4 regions of the Mycobacterium sp. NGS18 genome follow, and region 4 is predicted to be linked to each of the others. Evidence: riboswitches for the same ligand, from Rfam matches in the RefSeq annotation. Region 4 holds a riboswitch; each other region holds the start of a gene.
What was found. A riboswitch is a leader RNA that binds a small molecule or an ion and turns the genes downstream of it on or off. The one in region 4 is predicted to bind cobalamin.
Positions count from the first base shown of each region.

Region 1: linked by a shared signal. The riboswitch ahead of AC5Y31_RS18150 (magnesium chelatase subunit D family protein) and the one ahead of metE (5-methyltetrahydropteroyltriglutamate--homocysteine S-methyltransferase) in region 4 are both predicted to bind cobalamin.
Region 2: linked by a shared signal. The riboswitch ahead of AC5Y31_RS17360 (cobaltochelatase subunit CobN) and the one ahead of metE (5-methyltetrahydropteroyltriglutamate--homocysteine S-methyltransferase) in region 4 are both predicted to bind cobalamin.
Region 3: linked by a shared signal. The riboswitch ahead of AC5Y31_RS17385 (PPE family protein) and the one ahead of metE (5-methyltetrahydropteroyltriglutamate--homocysteine S-methyltransferase) in region 4 are both predicted to bind cobalamin.

Region 1 covers NZ_JCALEC010000011.1:3,894-8,046, reverse strand. Annotated here, with positions in the region: gene cbiE (precorrin-6y C5,15-methyltransferase (decarboxylating) subunit CbiE) at 1-437, opposite strand, end outside; gene AC5Y31_RS18155 (dienelactone hydrolase family protein) at 440-1,237, opposite strand; cobalamin riboswitch at 1,261-1,397, shown strand; gene AC5Y31_RS18150 (magnesium chelatase subunit D family protein) at 1,419-3,386, shown strand; gene cobO (cob(I)yrinic acid a,c-diamide adenosyltransferase) at 3,386-4,000, shown strand; gene cobBC (bifunctional hydrogenobyrinic acid a,c-diamide synthase/histidinol phosphate aminotransferase CobBC) at 3,994-4,153, shown strand, end outside.
Region 2 covers NZ_JCALEC010000010.1:6,943-11,095, forward strand. Annotated here, with positions in the region: gene AC5Y31_RS17360 (cobaltochelatase subunit CobN) at 1-1,970, opposite strand, end outside; cobalamin riboswitch at 2,003-2,123, opposite strand; cobalamin riboswitch at 2,143-2,321, shown strand; gene AC5Y31_RS17365 (ABC transporter substrate-binding protein) at 2,359-3,558, shown strand; gene AC5Y31_RS17370 (FecCD family ABC transporter permease) at 3,555-4,153, shown strand, end outside.
Region 3 covers NZ_JCALEC010000010.1:14,390-18,542, forward strand. Annotated here, with positions in the region: gene AC5Y31_RS17385 (PPE family protein) at 1-1,270, opposite strand, end outside; cobalamin riboswitch at 1,304-1,487, opposite strand; gene AC5Y31_RS17390 (PPE domain-containing protein) at 1,482-3,095, opposite strand; gene AC5Y31_RS17395 (NADP-dependent isocitrate dehydrogenase) at 3,396-4,153, opposite strand, start outside.
Region 4 covers NZ_JCALEC010000006.1:67,077-71,229, reverse strand. Annotated here, with positions in the region: gene AC5Y31_RS13410 (NAD(P)H-dependent amine dehydrogenase family protein) at 1-567, opposite strand, end outside; gene AC5Y31_RS13405 (LLM class flavin-dependent oxidoreductase) at 564-1,550, opposite strand; gene AC5Y31_RS13400 (NAD(P)H-binding protein) at 1,659-2,432, shown strand; cobalamin riboswitch at 2,494-2,692, shown strand; gene metE (5-methyltetrahydropteroyltriglutamate--homocysteine S-methyltransferase) at 2,826-4,153, shown strand, end outside.

The DNA.
Region 1 (4,153 bases), on a different contig from region 4:
AGCACCCGCCGGCCCGGCGCGAGCTCGCGCAGCACCGCGTGGACGTCGCCGACCCTGATGACCGCGGCCGACTCGGCCGACCAGCCCAGCCGGGCCCGGGCCAGCGTCACCGAGGAGACCGCCGGGACCACCGCGACCCGCTCGGCGCCCAGCAGCTCGATCAGCGTGCTGCCCACCCCGGACAGCAGCGGATCACCGGAGGCCAGCGCAACCACCTGCCGGCCGGCCAGGCCGTCGACCAGCGCCGGCAACCCGGCCCGTAGCGGCGACGGCCAATCGTGGCGCTGCTGACCGGGTGATTCCGGCAGCATCGCCAGGTGGCGCGGCGCACCGATAACGGCATCGGCGGCCAGCACCCTCTCCCGCGCGGGTTCTGTCAGCCCGGCCCAGCCGTCGGCGCCGATACCGAGGACCACCAGGCGTTCGGCGGTGGGCACAGCTATGTCAACCGTTCGGTGAGGAACTGCACCACCCGCTTGCGCGCCTCGTAGGCGGGGTGCCCGTCGACCTCGCGGACCTGGTCGGTGAGCACCGAGTGCGCCATCCGGGACAGCCCGTCCGGATTGCCCGGCGAGGAGTCGATCTCGATCACCTCGAACGCGTCCCCGAGCCGGGCCTTCAGCGTCGCGAAGCGGTCACCGGGGGCCATCTTGTCCTCGCTGAACCGCAAGCCAAGCGCGCACAGCCCGTCGTTGGCGGCGCGGTCGGCGATCATCCCCAGCTCGACCTCGGAGAGCCCCGGATCGCGGCGCTGTTTGAGCGTCAGCGGGATCGGTACGGACGGCTGGCTGAGCACCGGCGCCAGCACGGCGTCGTCGACGGCGGCCGCCAGCGCAAAACCGCCGGTGAAGCACTGGCCGATCACCCCGACGCCTTTGCCGGGCGTCTTCTCGTTGAGGTCGCGGGCCAGCGCCCGCAGGAACTGGGTGACCGGACGTTGCTTGTCGGTGGCGAACGCGGCGAACTCCCGGGTCACGCAGGCACGGGCGATCGTGCTCAGCGCGTAGCCGGGTGTGATCGCCTTACCGGGTTGGCCGAATAATGACGGGATCGCCACGGTGAAGCCGTTGTCCACCAGGTGGTTTCCCAATCCGAGCACGCCGGGGTGCACTCCCGGGATCTCCGGTATCAGTACCACCCCGGGGCCACGCCCCTTGCGGTACACGTCGTGGGTGAAACCGCCGCCGGTGAACGGCGCTGGGACCCAGCCGGTCAGGTCTGCTTCGGGTGCAGTCATCTCTGAGTGTCCTTTCGGTTGGTGTTAGGGTATCGGCGCGAAGTGCCAGGGAAGTCGGTGTGACTCCGACGCAGGCCCGCTACGGTGTTCCGCGGCGCATTCCCGCTGATTGGGAAGCGCTTCGGTCAGTCCGAATACCGGCTTCGCGTTGCCAACACCGGGCATCACGAGCGGAGCCTCAATGCAACAGCTGTACCCCTTCCCTGCCGTCCTCGGCGGCGACCCGGACGCCCCGGGCGGCCTCGACGACATGGCGCTGGCGCTTGTCCTGAGCGCGATCTCCCCCAGCATCGGCGGCGTACTCATCCGCGGCGAGAAGGGCACCGCCAAGTCGACGCTGGTACGCGCGCTGGCCCAGGTGCTGCCGCCTATCGACGTGGTCGCCGACGACCGGTTCTCCTCCGATCCCGCCGAGGCCAACCCGCTGTCCCCCGACGGCCCGTTCCCCGCCGACGCCGCCGTGCAGACCCGCCCGGTGCGGCTGGTGGAGTTGCCGGTCGGCGCCACGGAGGACCGGGTGGTGGGGTCGATCCACCTGGAGCGGGCGCTGGGTGCCGGCGTGGTGGAGTTCGAGCCGGGGCTGCTGGCCCGGGCCAACCGCGGCATCCTCTACGTCGACGAGGTCAATCTGCTCGCCGACCACCTGGTGGACCTGCTGCTGGACGCGGCCGCGATGGGGCGACTGACCGTCGAACGCGACTCGGTGTCGGTCACCCACGCGGCACGCTTCGTGATCGTCGGGACGATGAACCCCGAGGAGGGCGAGCTGCGCCCACAGCTGCTCGACCGATTCGGGCTGACCGTTGAGGTTTCCGCGCCGCGCGATCCGGCGGTGCGCGCCGAGGCGGTACGCCGACGGTTGGCCTTCGACGCCGATCCCGAGGGTTTCGCGGCCGGGTACGCCGCGGCCGAGGAGCGGCTGCGCGCCCGGATTCACACTGCGCAGCAGCTGCTTTCGCGGGTGCTGCTCACCGACGCCGCGCTGGTCAAGATCGGCGAGATCTGCGCGGCGTTCGATGTGGACGGCCTGCGCGGCGACATCGTCTGCGCCCGCACCGCGGTCGCGCATGCGGCATGGCAGGGCCGCGACGCGGTCAACGTCGAGGATCTGCGGGTCGCCGCCCGGCTGGCGCTGCCGCATCGGCGGCGGCGCAAGCCGTTCGACGCCCCCGGTCTCGATGAAGCCGAACTCGACGAGCTGCTGCCTCAGGAGGATTCCGGTCCCGAGCCCGAGCCGGATCCGGACGGCCCACCGGAGGGCGGGAACGACGCCCCGCCACCCCCGGATGCGGGCGGGCCGGCGCCGGGTGGGTCCGGCTCCACCTCGACCGTCGGATCCGATTCCCCTTACCGCGCACGGTTTTTCACCGTCGACGGGGTCGGCGCGGGCCGCGCCGGGCGGCGCAGCCGGGCCCGCACCAGTTCCGGACGCCGGGTGGGCGCCACCGCCGCCGGCGCCACGGGCGGGCTGCACCTGCTGGAGACGCTGCGGGCCGCCGCGCCACATCAGGGCGCCCGCGGCCGGGTGGACGGCCGGATGATCCTGCAGGCCGGCGATCTACGCCGTGCCGTCCGGGAGGGCCGGGAGGCCAACCTGGTGCTGTTCGTGGTGGACACCTCCGGGTCGATGGCCGCCGCCGAGCGGATGCGGCACGTCAAGACCGCGATCTTGTCCTTGCTGCTGGACGCCTACCGGCGCCGGGACCGGGTGGCGGTGGTGACGTTTCGCGATACACGGGCCGAAGTGGTGCTGCCTGCGACCGGGTCGGTGGAGATCGCCGCGGTGCGCCTGGACGAGTTGCCCGCCGGCGGCCGCACCCCGCTGGCCGAGGGCCTGCTCGAAGCCGCCGAGCTGATCCGCCGGGAACGGCTACGCGAACCGGCGTGTCGCCCGCTGCTGGTGGTGCTGACCGACGGTCGGGCCACCGCCGGCGCCGATCCGGTCGAGCGGTCCCGCCAGGCCGCCGGACTGCTCGCATCACAGGGCTTTTCGGCGGTGGTGGTGGATTGCGAGAACGGCCGGATGCGGCTCGGGTTGGCACGCTCCCTGGCTGAGCGGCTGCGGGCCGAATACGTCCCGCTGCCGCAGGTGAGTGCCGAGGCGCTGACCGACATCGTTCGCGATGCCACCGGAAAGGGAGCTGCCTGATGCCGCAAGGACAACCGTTGACGGTGCCCGACGACAACCTGACCACCCGCCAGCGCCGCAACCGGCCGCTGCTGATGGTGCACACCGGCGACGGCAAGGGCAAGTCCACCGCCGCGTTCGGATTGGCGCTGCGCGGCTGGAATCAGGGCTTTCGGATCGGGGTGTTCCAGTTCGTGAAGTCCGCGAAATGGCGGGTCGGCGAGCAGGCGGTGCTGGAACGGCTCGGCGCCCTGCACGACGAGACCGGTGAGGGCGGCTCGGTGCAGTGGCACAAGATGGGTTCGGGCTGGTCGTGGAGCCGCAAATCCGGCAGCACCGAGGATCACGCCGGCGACGCACTGGCCGGCTGGACCGAGATCAAGCGCCGCCTTGCCGAGCAGACCCATGACCTCTACGTCCTCGACGAGTTCACCTACCCGATCGACTGGGGATGGGTGGACGTCGACGACGTGGTCGAGACGCTGCGCTCCCGGCCCGGCCACCAGCACGTCGTTATCACCGGCCGTCGCGCCCATCCGCGGCTGGTCGAGGCCGCCGACCTGGTCACCGAGATGACCAAGATCAAGCACCCGATGGACGCCGGCCAGAAGGGCCAGCGCGGGATCGAATGGTAAGTCTCCCCCGGATCGTGGTGGCCGCGCCCGCATCCGGGCACGGTAAGACCACCGTGGCGGTCGGGCTGATGGCGGCGCTAGCCGCACGCGAGCTGACCGTCAGCGGGCACAAGGTCGGCCCGGACTACATCGACCCGGGCTATCACGCCCTGG
Region 2 (4,153 bases), on a different contig from region 4:
TGGGCGTCCTTGATCTCGCAGAGCCAGCCGTCGACGTGCAGCAGGAAGTCGTCGAACTCCTCGTCCTCGGGCCGCTCGTCCAGGCCCAGATCGCGGTGCATCTCCGCGGCGCGCATCAGATTCCAGATCTCGCCGCGGATCGCCGGCAGCTTGCCCGGATCCATGGTGGCGATATTGCCGTACTCGTCGAGCAACTGCTCCAGCCGCGCGATGTCGCCGTAGGACTCCGCGCGCGCCATCGGCGGGATCAGGTGATCGACGATGGTGGCGTGCGCGCGGCGTTTGGCTTGCGCGCCCTCGCCCGGGTCGTTGACCAGGAACGGGTAGATCAGCGGCAGGTCGGCGATCATGGCGTCGGTCGCGCACGCGGAAGAGAGCGCCGCGGTCTTGCCGGGCAGCCATTCCATCGAGCCGTGCTTGCCCAGGTGGATCACCGCGTGCGCGCCGAAGCCGTGTGCCAGCCAACGGTATGCGGCCAGGTAGTGGTGGCTGGGTGGCAGCTCCGGGTCATGATAGATCGCCACCGGGTTCTCCCCGAAGCCGCGCGGCGGCTGGATCATCAGCACGATGTTGCCGGATCGCAGTGCGGCCAGCACGATCTCGCCGGCCTCGTTGACGAACAGCTTGCCCGGCGCGGGGCCCCACGCCCGCGCCATCTCCTCGCGCAGCGAGTCCGGCAGCTCCGCGGTCCACTGCGCGTACTGCTGCGCGGTGACCCGCACCTGCGCCTCGGTCAGCTGCACCGCGGTCAGCCAGTCCTCATCCTGGCCGCCCGCCTCGATCAGGGTGTGGATCAGCCGATCCCCCGCCTCGGTTTCGTCAGCAATGCCCAGTACCCCGAAACCGTCGCCGACGTCATACTCCGCGTCGGCCAGCCGGTGCAGCAGCCGCACCGCCGACGCCGGAGTGTCCAGACCGACCGCGTTGCCGACCCGGGAGTGCTTGGTCGGATAGGCCGACAGCACCAGCGCCAGCTTCTTCTGACTGTTCGGAATGCGCCGTAACACAGCGTGATTGACCACCACACCGGCCACCCGGGCGCAGCGTTCGGCGTCGGCGGCGTAGTGCGGCAGCCCGTCGTCGTCGATCTCCTTGAACGAGAACGGCACGGTGATGATCCGGCCGTCGAATTCCGGGATCGCGATCTGGGTGGCCGAATCCAGCGGGGTGACGCCGTCGTCGTTGGCCGCCCAGTCCGCCTGCGACGAGGCCAAGCACAACCCCTGGAAGACCGGAATGTCCAGCGCGGCAATCTTTTCGATGTCCCACGCACCGTCGTCGTCGCCGGCGCTGACGGTCGCGGTCGCGTTGATCGCCCCGCCGGCCGCCAGCATGCAGACCACCACCGCGTCCAGTGTTCCCAATGCCGCGAACAACTCGTCGGGGGCGTTGCGCAGCGATGCGGCGAAGATCGGCACCCCGACCGCCCGGCCGGTGGCATCGATCGCGTCGGCCAGCGCGTGCGCGAATCCCGCGTTGCCGCTGACCTCGTGGGCCCGGTAGTAGAGCACACCGACCCGCACCGCATCGGGTGCCTCAACCGGCTCCCGAGACCCATACCCCCATTCCGGGACCACCGCCGGCTCCTCGAAACCCTCCCCGGTCAAAAGCACCGTGTCGCACAGGAAGGCGTGCAGCTGGGCGAGGTTGGCCGGCCCGCCCTCGGCGAGATAAGCGTGCGCTTGGGCCGCCAGCCCGATCGGAACCGTCGAGCACTCCATCAGCTCGGCGTTGGGCGAGCGCTCCCCGCCGAGCACCACCAGCGGCAGACCGGTCGCGCGCAGCAACTTCAGTTCGTCGGCGATCTCCGCCGAGGAACCCAGGATGCGCAGCACCACGACATCAACGCCGCCATCGATCAGCGGTTCGATCTCCTGGCGCGCCGGGTTGCCCAGCCGGTAGGCCGCCCCGCTGGCGCGTGCGGACAGCAGGTCGGTGTCGGATGTGGACAGAAGCGCAATGCGCCGCATAAGCCGGGCCTCCTGAGGGGTTCGCGCCCCTCGTCGTCGGATGTCCCGCAGCCGTATCTGGCTCGGGGAGCTGTGCCTGTCAGCGCCCCTCACAGTGGCGGAACCGCCCCGGAATTCCACCGGGTTCCTGACACCACGAGACGGCGGCCAGCCTAGCGCAGAGCGCCGTGCAAGAATGTCGCCGGTAAGGCGATGACAACACAGTGAGGAAGCCGGTGTGAATCCGGTGCGGTCCCGCCACTGTCATCGGGGAGTGACCCTCATCAGCCACGGCCCGCAACCGGTGGGGCTGGAAGGCGAGGCGAACAGTGATCCGAGAGCCAGGAGACTCACGTCATCGCGTCCTGCGAACCGGGGCGGTGTACCCCGAGGAAGCTGATGCACGCCCATGTCCCGTGCACTGCGGGTAGTCCCTGCGCTGGTCATAGCGCTGGCCCTGACGTTGGCCCCAGGGCTGGTCGGCTGCTCGGCCAATCACGCGACCCACGGGGCGGCCCGGCAGGACTGCATCACCGACTTCGACCCGCACACCGACTACTTTCCGGACAAATCGACGCTGTCCGAGGCCACCAACTTCCGCCTCGACTACCACCGCAGCTACCAGGTGCTGACCGTGCACCGGCCCTACCTCGGCGGCAAACCGGTCTCGTATGTCTTGGTGCGCTGCGGTGCCCCGGCCCCGGCGCTGACCGGCGAACTGGCCCGCGCCCAACAGATCACCGTCCCGGTGCACAGCCTGTACTCGGGTTCGACGACGCATCTGGCGATGATCACCGAGCTCGACCGGGCCGGGGTGGTCACCGGGGTGGCGAACCCCGCCGCGGTGGCCGACCCGCAGATCCGCAAGCGCATCGACGCCGACGAAACCGTCGGCTACGCCCCGGGAGGGCAGGTCAACATCGAAACCGTGCTGGCCGCCGGGCCCGACGTGCTAGTCACCGAGGGCATGGACGACCCCGGGCATCCCAAGCTACGCCAGGCCGGCATCCCGGTGCTCGCCGACGCCGAATGGCTGGAGCCCACCCCGCTGGGCCGGGCCGAATGGATCAAGGTGTTCGCCGCGCTGACCGGCACCGAACGGCAGGCCGCGCAGGTGTATGAGTCCATCCGCGACCGCTACCGCGCACTGGCCGCGCAGGCCGCGCGGGCCAAGCCCGTCGACGTGTTGGTCGGCACCATGTATTCGGGCAGCTGGTCCATGCCCACCGGGGCCAGCTACGCCGGCCGTCTGGTCGCCGACGCCGGCGGCACCTACCCCTGGCTGACCGACGGCGGCGCCGAGAACCGGCAGTTGAATTTCGAATCGGTCTACGCCCGCGCGGGAAGCGCGCCGCTATGGCTGGTCACCGACGACTGGAAAACGGTCGACGACGCGGTGGCGCGGGACAGCCGGTACGGCGAATTGACCGCGGTGCGCACCGGGCAGGTGTGGTCGGCCACGAAGGCGATCACCCCAGCGGGGGGCAACACCTACTGGGAACGCGGCACCGCCAGACCGGATCTGCTGCTGGCCGACCTGGTCGCGATCCTGCACTCGGAGCAGGCCCCGAACCACACTTTCGAGTTCTACCGGCAGGTGCACCGATGAAGGCGCGTACGACACTGGTGCTGGCCGGGCTGGCCGCCGCCGTCGTGGTGCTGGCCCTGCTCGGTCTGGCGCTCGGCCCGGTGCGGGTGCCGCTGGCCGACACCGTCCGCGTGCTGTTCGGCGCCGAACCGTCGGACCCGCGCTGGCAGGTGATCGTGACGAACATGCGGTTGCCGCGGGTGCTCACCGCGCTGGCCGCCGGTGCCGCACTCGGGGTCGCCGGCCTGCAGCTGCAGACCCTCTTCCGCAACACCCTGGCCGACCCCTACATCCTCGGGGTCAGCTCCGGGGCCAGCCTGGGGGTGGCGCTGGTGGTGCTGGCCGGCGGTGCGGCGGGTTTCAGCACCGCCGGCGCCAGCCGCGCCGGGGAGGTCACCGCGGCAGCGCTGGGCGCCGCGGCGATGCTGACGTTGGTGCTGGTGCTGTCACGCTGGACCCGCTCGGCGGCGACGCTGCTGCTGATCGGAGTGATGATCGGCGCGGCCAGCACCGCACTGGTGAGTCTGGCGCTGGTGTATTCCGACCCGCAGCGGGTGCAGCAGTACCTGCTGTGGGGCCTGGGCAGCTTCGCCGGCACCGGCTGGGCCGACCTGCG
Region 3 (4,153 bases), on a different contig from region 4:
GCGCCGCAGCGGGCGCCGGAGCCGGAGCCGGAGCCGGAGCCGGCGCGGGGGCCGGTGCAGGCGCCGGCGGCTGGGCCATCGCCAGTGCGGGTGAGGGCGGCGGAGCCGGGGGCGGCGGGACCGCGGCAGCCAGGTGGTGCGCCATCGCCCCGATCCCCAGGCCGCCGAGTACTCCCGCCGGAGCCAGCACGGCCGAGCCGGCCAGCACCGGCAGCAGCGCCGGGATCAGCACCGTCTGGGTGAGCAGGTAGTTGAGCGCCTGGACCGTGTTACCGATTGTGGCGCCGACGATCTCGACCATGGCCAACGGGATGACCAGACCGAGGCCCTGCGGGTTGAACAGGGCCGTGTACATGATCGCCAGCAGGTCGTCGATGATCACGATGCTGGTGAACGCGATGTAGGAACCCGGATCCAGCGGCACCGACAGGATGTAGGCCAGGTACGCCGGATTGAGGTAGCTCAGCGGATTGCCGGTCCAGCCCAACCACGATCCCGGTACCCCGGCCGGCGGCAGCCACGACGATCCGGAGAGGCTGGCGAACCACTGGGCCAGCGGGTCGGCGATGTCGGTGAACCCGATCTTCTCGAAGAACGCCAACAACTCCGCATACAGCGGGTATTGGCCGCTGTCGGGATAAGGCGGGCTGGGGACGAGTCCTTCGAGCCATTTCGCGAAGTCGAGGAACCACTGCGGCGGCTGGGGCGGAGTCGCATCGGCGCTTCCCGCCGTCTTGAGCACCGCGGGCGCCGGTTCGGTCTGCGGCGTCGATGCCACCGCGGTGGCCGCTGTCGCCTGGTAGGCGGTCATCACGGTGGCGGCCTGCGCCCACATCCGGGCGTAGTCGGCTTCGTTCAGCGCGATCGGAATCGTGTTGACGCCAAAGAAATTGGTGCCCACCAGCACCGCGTGGGTGACATGGTTGGCCGCCAGTTCGGCCATCGTCGGCATCGCTGCCAGTGCGCTGCTGTAGGCGGCGGCCGCGGTCTGCTGCTGGACGGCGGTAGCGGCCGCATCACCCCCGGCGCGCACCAACCACGCCAGGTACGGCGCGTTGGCGGCCATGAACGACTCTGCCGACGGGCCCTGCCACGCGCCGGCCTGGACAGCGGCCAACAGTGTGGTCAGTTCGTCGGCGATCGCCGCGTACTCAACGGATAACGAGGTCCAAGCCGCCGCGGAGGCAAGCAGCGGGCCGGCACCGGGACCGGCGGACAACAGGGACGAATGGATCTCAGGAGGCGACGCCACCCAGATAGGCGCGGTCAAAGTGATCAGCTCTCTCGGGGTACACCGCCCCGGGTCGCAGGATGCGACGACGTGAGTGTCCTGACTCTCGGATCAACGCTCGCCTCGCCTTCCAACTCCGCAAAGAGCCGTGGCTGTTGAGGGTCGCTCCCCGATCACAGTGGCGGGACCGTGCCGGATTTACACCGGCTTCCTGCACCGTCGTTGCCTTACCGGCGCATTATCGCACGCGTCAAGGCATCTGCTCGCGCTGCGCCCGGGTCCAGGTGCCCGGCGTCATCGGGATGATGGCGCCGCCGCCGAACGCATCCCCGGCCAGGGCGGTGAGTCCGCTGGGCAGCACGTCCGCCGGGCCCGCAGCGCTCGCGGCGTCTTCCAGATCCATGTATTCATAACCGCGGCCCAGCATGTCGGCCTTCGCCTTGCGGCGCCGGCGGGCCTTGGCCGGCTCCTCTGCGGCGGCCGCCGGGGCGGGCACCTCGGCGGCGTCGGGCTCGGGCGCTTTGCGGCGGCAGGCGCTGGTGCCCGCCGCGCGACGGGCCTGCTGGCCCAGGCCGGCAACCAGGTACATCGACGACATGCCGTCCACCGGGGTCAGCGGCGGGGCGGGCGGCGGCGGTGGCGCCCCCGGCGCGGCAGGCGCCGGGGCCGGCGCGGGGGCCGGGGCCGGGGCAGGAGCCGGGGCGGGCGCCGGGACCGGTGGCGTGGGCGCCACCGTCAGACCGGCGAACGGCGGCGGCGCCGGGATCAGCGGCACCGGCACGGCGTGCAGGGCGGCCAGACCGGACAGCCCCGCCAGCCCGGCCAGCGGCGCCACGGCCAGCGGCGCCAGCGCCGCGGTCATCATCGGCAGCATGACCGGGATCAGCACGAGGGCCTGCTCCAGCAGCGTTTTGAGCAGGGCGATCACGTCGGTGATGATGGTGCCGATCGCCTCCACGGCGGTGAACAACAGCGTCGCGGCGATGGTGCCCGGGTTGCCGGAGGCGAACGCCGCGGTGAGGTCGGCGGCGATGAAGGCGAACGTCTGCGACAGGTAGGCGGCGAACGACCCGAAGTCCATCGGGTAGCCCAGCGCGAACGCGATGTTGTAGGGGCTGAAGAAGCTCAGCGGGTTGCCCAGGACGGGCAGCCAGGGATCGAAGCCGGCGAAAATCGACTGGAAGTAAGGGTTGGCCGCCAGTTCGTTGATCATCGGCTGCAACACATTGTTGTAGAAATCGGTGTAGCCGCTGTTCTGCAGCCACTCCATGATGTCGTTCTGCCGGTCCGGCGGCAGCTGCGGTTGGCTGGCGTCGGCCGATTCGGCCTTGACGATCTGCGGCGCCGCCACCGTCTGCGGACTCGATGCCACCGCCCCTCCGGCGACAGCCTGATAGGTGGACATCACCGCGGCGGCCTGGAACCACATCCGGCCGTAGTCGGCCTCATTCAGCGCGATCGGGATGGTGTTGACACCGAAGAAGTTGGTGCCCACCAGCACCGCGTGGGTGGCGTGATTGGCCGCCAGCTCCGCCAGCGTCGGCATCGCCGCCAATGCGCTGCTGTAGGCGGTCGCCGCGGTCTGCTGCTGCGCGGCCATCGCCGCCCCGGCGGCACCGGCCTGGATCAGCCAGGCCAGATACGGCGCATTGGCCGCCACATACGCCTCAGCGGACGGGCCCTGCCACGCCCCGGTCTGCACCGCAGCCAGCAGCCCCGCCAGTTCGTCGGCAATCTCGGCGTACTCGGTGCTCAGCGCGATCCACGCCGCCGCCGACGCCAACAGCGGACCGGGACCGGGGCCGGCCGACAGCAATGTGGAATGGACTTCCGGTGGAGACGCTATCCAAATCGGCGTCGTCACGGTTGCCAGCTCTCTGGGGTCCCCGCCCCGAATCGCAGGATGCGACGACGTGAGTATCTGGCTCTCGGGGTGAATTCACGCCCGATCACAGTGGCGGGACCGCTCCGGAATTGAAGCGGCGGTCCCAGCTTCGGCTCGCCTTCGCCGACCCTTGGGGCCAACTCCGACGAGCCTCGCTGAACCGCCGGATTCGCACCGGCTTCCTACATCGTCATCGCCTTACCGGCGCATTGTCGCACGTCGCGCGTTAGCAAAACCCGCCGAGCGTGAAATTGTCTTCACGTTCGCGGGGAGGGCGTGTCAGGCCTTGCCGTCGATCGCGGCGTTCAGCGTCGGGCTGGGCCGCATCACCGCCGCCGTCATGTCGTAGTCCGGCGCGTAGTAGCCGCCGATGTCCACCGGCTTGCCCTGCACCACGGTCAGCTCGTCGAGAATGACGTCCTGGTTCTTGTCGAGGGCGTCGGCCACCGCGGCGAAGTGCTTGGCCAGCTCGGGGACCTCGGTCTGCGCGGCGAGTTCCTCCGCCCAGTATTTGGCGAGGAAGTACTGGCTGCCGCGGTTGTCCAGCTCACCGGTCTTGCGCGACGGGCTCTTGTTGGCGTCGAGCAGTTTGCCGATCGCCGCGTCCAGCGTCGCCCCCAGGACCTTGGCGCCCACATTGTCGGCCTTGACGCCCAGGTCGTCGAAACTGGCTGCCAGCGCCAGGAATTCGCCGAGCGAGTCCCAGCGCAGGTGGTTCTCCTCCACCAGCTGCTTGACGTGCTTGGGCGCCGAACCGCCCGCGCCGGTTTCATACATGCCGCCGCCGGCCATCAGCGGCACGATCGACAGCATCTTGGCGCTGGTGCCCAGCTCCAGAATCGGGAACAGGTCGGTGAGGTAGTCGCGCAGGATGTTGCCGGTGGCGGCGATGGTGTCCTGGCCGCGGATCAGCCGCTCCAGGGTGTAGCGCATGGCCCACACCTGCGGCATGATCTGGATCTCCAGGCCCTCGGTGTCGCTCTCGGCCAGGTAGGCCTTGACCTTCTTGCGCAGCTCCGCCTCGTGCGGACGCTCGG
Region 4 (4,153 bases):
CGGCCGGCCGAATCCCATCCCATCCATCATGACGTCGGCAACCGGGTAGTGGTCGTTGAGCGCGATCTCGCGCACCGTCAGCGTGCGAATCGACTTGGACTGAGTAGCCAGCATCAGGGCGAGCTGATCGGAGCCGAAGCCCGGAAAGACCCCGGACACGTAGAACGACGCGGCACCGGCCTTGGCCGCCGCCTGTAGCTGTTCGCGCCACTCGGGATGAAAGTAGCTCGGCGGATACACCAGGCTGGTCGACGACGTCGAGACGACGTTGATCCCTGCCTCCAGCAGCCGCAGATAGTCGGGCACCGCTGCAGCGTCGCGGTCCGGTCCGCTCGCGGCATACACGACGCAGTCCGGCCGCAGTCGGATCAGCGCATCGGCGTCACCGGTCGCCGCCACCCCGAGCGCGGTGCCACCGGCGAGTTCGCCGGCATCACGGCCCGCCTTCTCGGTCGAATGCACCCAGACCCCAACGAGTTCCATATCGGGCCGGTGCCGGATCGCGTCGATCGCAATGGAGCCGACACCGCCGGTTGACCACACCACGACGCGGGTTTTCCGATTCATGCTTTCCCCTCCGAGTTCGCGCGCCCAACGGCTGCCACTGCATGTTCCAGATAGGGCCAGGCAAGGGTGGGCGGAAGCCCGCCGCACAGCGGAAGCAGCGGCAGGCTGCGACCGGACCGCAGCTGCTCGACGGCCTCCCCGATGGTGAAGATGCGGTACGGCCCGGGTGCTTCCCGCAGTTCCGTCACGCTGGCGGCCCGCGAGATGCTCGCTACGCTCTCATCTCCGTGCCGGTAGCCGGCGGCGGTGACGGCATCGTGGAGCAGGTACGGTCCGAGTTCGCCCCAAGCCTTATCCACGTCGTCTGCAACGAAGACGGTCGTCGGCGCGTCAGGCTCGGGGAACTGGGCCGGACCAGGCTCATGGCCGTGCTCCCGGCACTGCGATTCGTAAAAATCTTTCAGGCCAGCCGGATTCGCCTGAGCGAGAAATCCCAGACCGTGCCGGGCGGCACGGACGGCCGCCGCCGCGCTGCCGCCGGCGATCATGATGTGCGGGCCACCCGGTGTCACACCGGCCGGGGTCACATGGATTCGGCGGCCCTCATAGCGGACCGGCTCACCGCGCAACAGCGCCAGCAGCAGGCTCAACTTCTCATCGGCCAGCGTTCCGCGGGTGCCGATTTCGATGCCGAAGTGCTCGTACTCCTGCGCGCGGTGACCGAGTCCGAAGGCATAGGCGACGCGCCCATTGCTGATGATGTCGAGCACGCTCATGTCTTCGGCCAGCCGGACCGGATCCCAGAACGGCAGGACCACCGCGGCGAGCATGATCCTCAATGCCTCGGTGCGGGCGGCGATGGCCGTAGCCAGCACCAGTGGCGACGGCAGGTGATTGTCCTCGGTGCCGTGATGCTCGGACAGCACCGCGGCGATCGCACCGCGGGTCTCGGCCCAGGCGCACATTTCGATGGCCGCGGCGTACAGCTCAGCGCGGGGTGCAGCCGACACCGGCGCCCGCATGTCGAAGCGAAGCGTGAACATGTGCCGGCAACTCCTTCGGGCGTCCGGCCGACTATAACCTAATATTTGTTCTCATACCCATGAACGGACCGAGCGCGCCGTACGCCGGCCACATGTACGGTCGAAGCCATGGCGCGCATTGTGATCATCGGCGGCCACGGCAAGGTCGCCCTGCTACTCAGCCGCATCCTGACCGAACCCGGCGGTTCAGCGAGGCTCGACGAAGGAGAGGCGAAGCTGGGACCGCCGCATGAACCGAGCGGTTCAGCGAGGCTCGACGAAGGAGAGGCGAAGCTGGGACCGCCGCATGAACCCGGCCACGAGGTCAGTTCGGTGTTCCGCAATCCCGACCACTCCGAGGAGGTCGCGGTGACGGGGGCGATTCCGGTGGTGGCCGACATCGAGCAACTCGACACCGCCGCGCTGGCCGACCTGTTGGCCGGCCACGATGCGGTGGTGTTCTCCGCCGGCGCCGGTGGTGGCGACCCGGCCCGCACCTACGCCGTCGACCGCGACGCCGCCATCCGCACCATCGACGCCGCCGCGCAAGCCGGCATCCGGCGCTTTGTGATGGTGTCCTACTTCGGCGCCGGTCCTGATCACGGCGTGGCGGAAGACGATCCGTTCTACCCGTACGCGCAGGCCAAGGCGGCCGCCGACGCCCATCTGCGGGCTACCGATCTGGACTGGACGGTGCTGGGGCCGAGTCGGCTGACCCTGGAGCCGGCGACCGGCCGGATCGATATCGGCCCGCACACCGGCAAAGGTGAGGTGTCCCGGGGCAATGTCGCGCTGGTGACCGCGACCTGCCTGACCGGCACCTCGACGATTCGCCGCACCATCGAGTTCAACGACGGGCAGGCGCCCATCCCGGAGGCTCTGGCAGCCCTTCAGGGCGATTGACGGGTAACGTCGACCACGCAACTGGTTTGCCGACATCGCCGGTAGTAGTGGCGCCGTTGGCATCGAGCGCGACGCGGTTTTCCGTGGAGCGCGAGAGGGAACCCGGTGAGAGTCCGGGACTGTCCCGCAGCGGTATGCAGGAACGACCGCCGTCAAAGGCACTGGTCAGGGGTTCGCCCGCGACTGGGAAGCGACGGCCACTAGGAGCACCCCGGTGCGCGCCTGCGAGTCCGAAGACGTGCCTGTTGTGTCGAGCGCGCCGCGCCCGGCGGATCAACGCCTCGCGGAATGGGCGTCTGGTTTTTCAGCGTTATAGTGCGTTAAATTGCACGGAACCGGATTGGCTGGACGACCGCCGGCGGAGACCCACCCTCTGGATCAAAGGATCGCATCGTGACCGTTCAACCCTTTACCGCCACCGTTCTCGGATCTCCGCGAATCGGGCCGCGCCGCGAACTCAAGCGCGCCACCGAGAGTTACTGGGCCGGCCGGATAGGACAAGACGAACTGAAGAAGGTCGCTGCCGGCCTGCGCCGCGACACCTGGGCACAGTTGGTCGCCGCTGGTCTGGACTCGGTGCCGGTGAACACGTTCTCCTATTACGACCAGATGCTCGACACCGCGGTGCTGCTCGGTGCGCTCCCGCAGCGGGTCGCCGGGGTGGCCGACGAGCTGGACCGTTACTTTGCCGCCGCACGGGGCAACTCCGAGATCGCCCCGCTGGAGATGACGAAGTGGTTCGACACCAACTACCACTACATCGTTCCGGAGATCGGCCCGGACACCAAGTTCGCGCTGAATCCGGCCAAGGTGCTCGCTGAGTTCAAAGAGGCTGCCGAGCAAGGGGTTCCGGCTCGCCCGGTGATCATCGGTCCCATCACCTTCCTGCAGCTGAGCAAGGCGGTCGACGGTGCGCCGGCGCCGATCTTCCGCCTCGACGAGCTGACCGACGTCTACGCCGAGCTGCTTTCCAAGCTGGCCGAAGCCGGGGCCGAGTGGGTGCAGATCGACGAGCCGGTGTTGGTGACGGACGGCGCCCCGGACGCCCCGGCGCTGGCCGAACAGGTCTACAGCCGCCTCGCCGGTGTGGCGGGCCGGCCGGCGATCTTCGTCGCCACCTACTTCGGCGACCCGGGCGGTGCGCTGGCCGCGCTGGCCCGGACCCCGGTCGAGGCGATCGGCGTGGACCTGGTCTACGGCTCGGTGGACTCGGTGGCCGCAGTTCCGGAGTTGGCCTCCAAGACCCTGGTCGCCGGTGTCGTCGACGGCCGCAACATCTGGCGCACCGACCTGGAGGCCGCGCTGGCGAAGCTGGCGACCGTGCGGGGGTCGGCGGCTGCGGTGGCGGTATCCACGTCGTGCTCGACGCTGCATGTCCCCTACTCGCTGGCGTATGAGGCCGATTCGGCGCTGGACGACAACCTGCGCAGCTGGCTGGCATTCGGCGCCGAGAAGGTGACCGAAGTGGCCGTCTTGTCTCGGGCCCTGGCCGAGGGCCGCGACGCCGTAGCCGACGAGATCGCCGCATCCCAGGCCGCGGTGGCCTCGCGCAAGTCCGACCCGCGGCTGAACAACGCCGACGTGCGTGGCCGGATCGCGACGATCACCGCGGCCGGCGCGCACCGCGGCAGCGCCGAGGCCCGGCGTGCCGCTCAGGACGAGCGGCTGCATCTGCCGCCGCTGCCGACCACCACCATCGGGTCGTTCCCGCAGACCGTCGA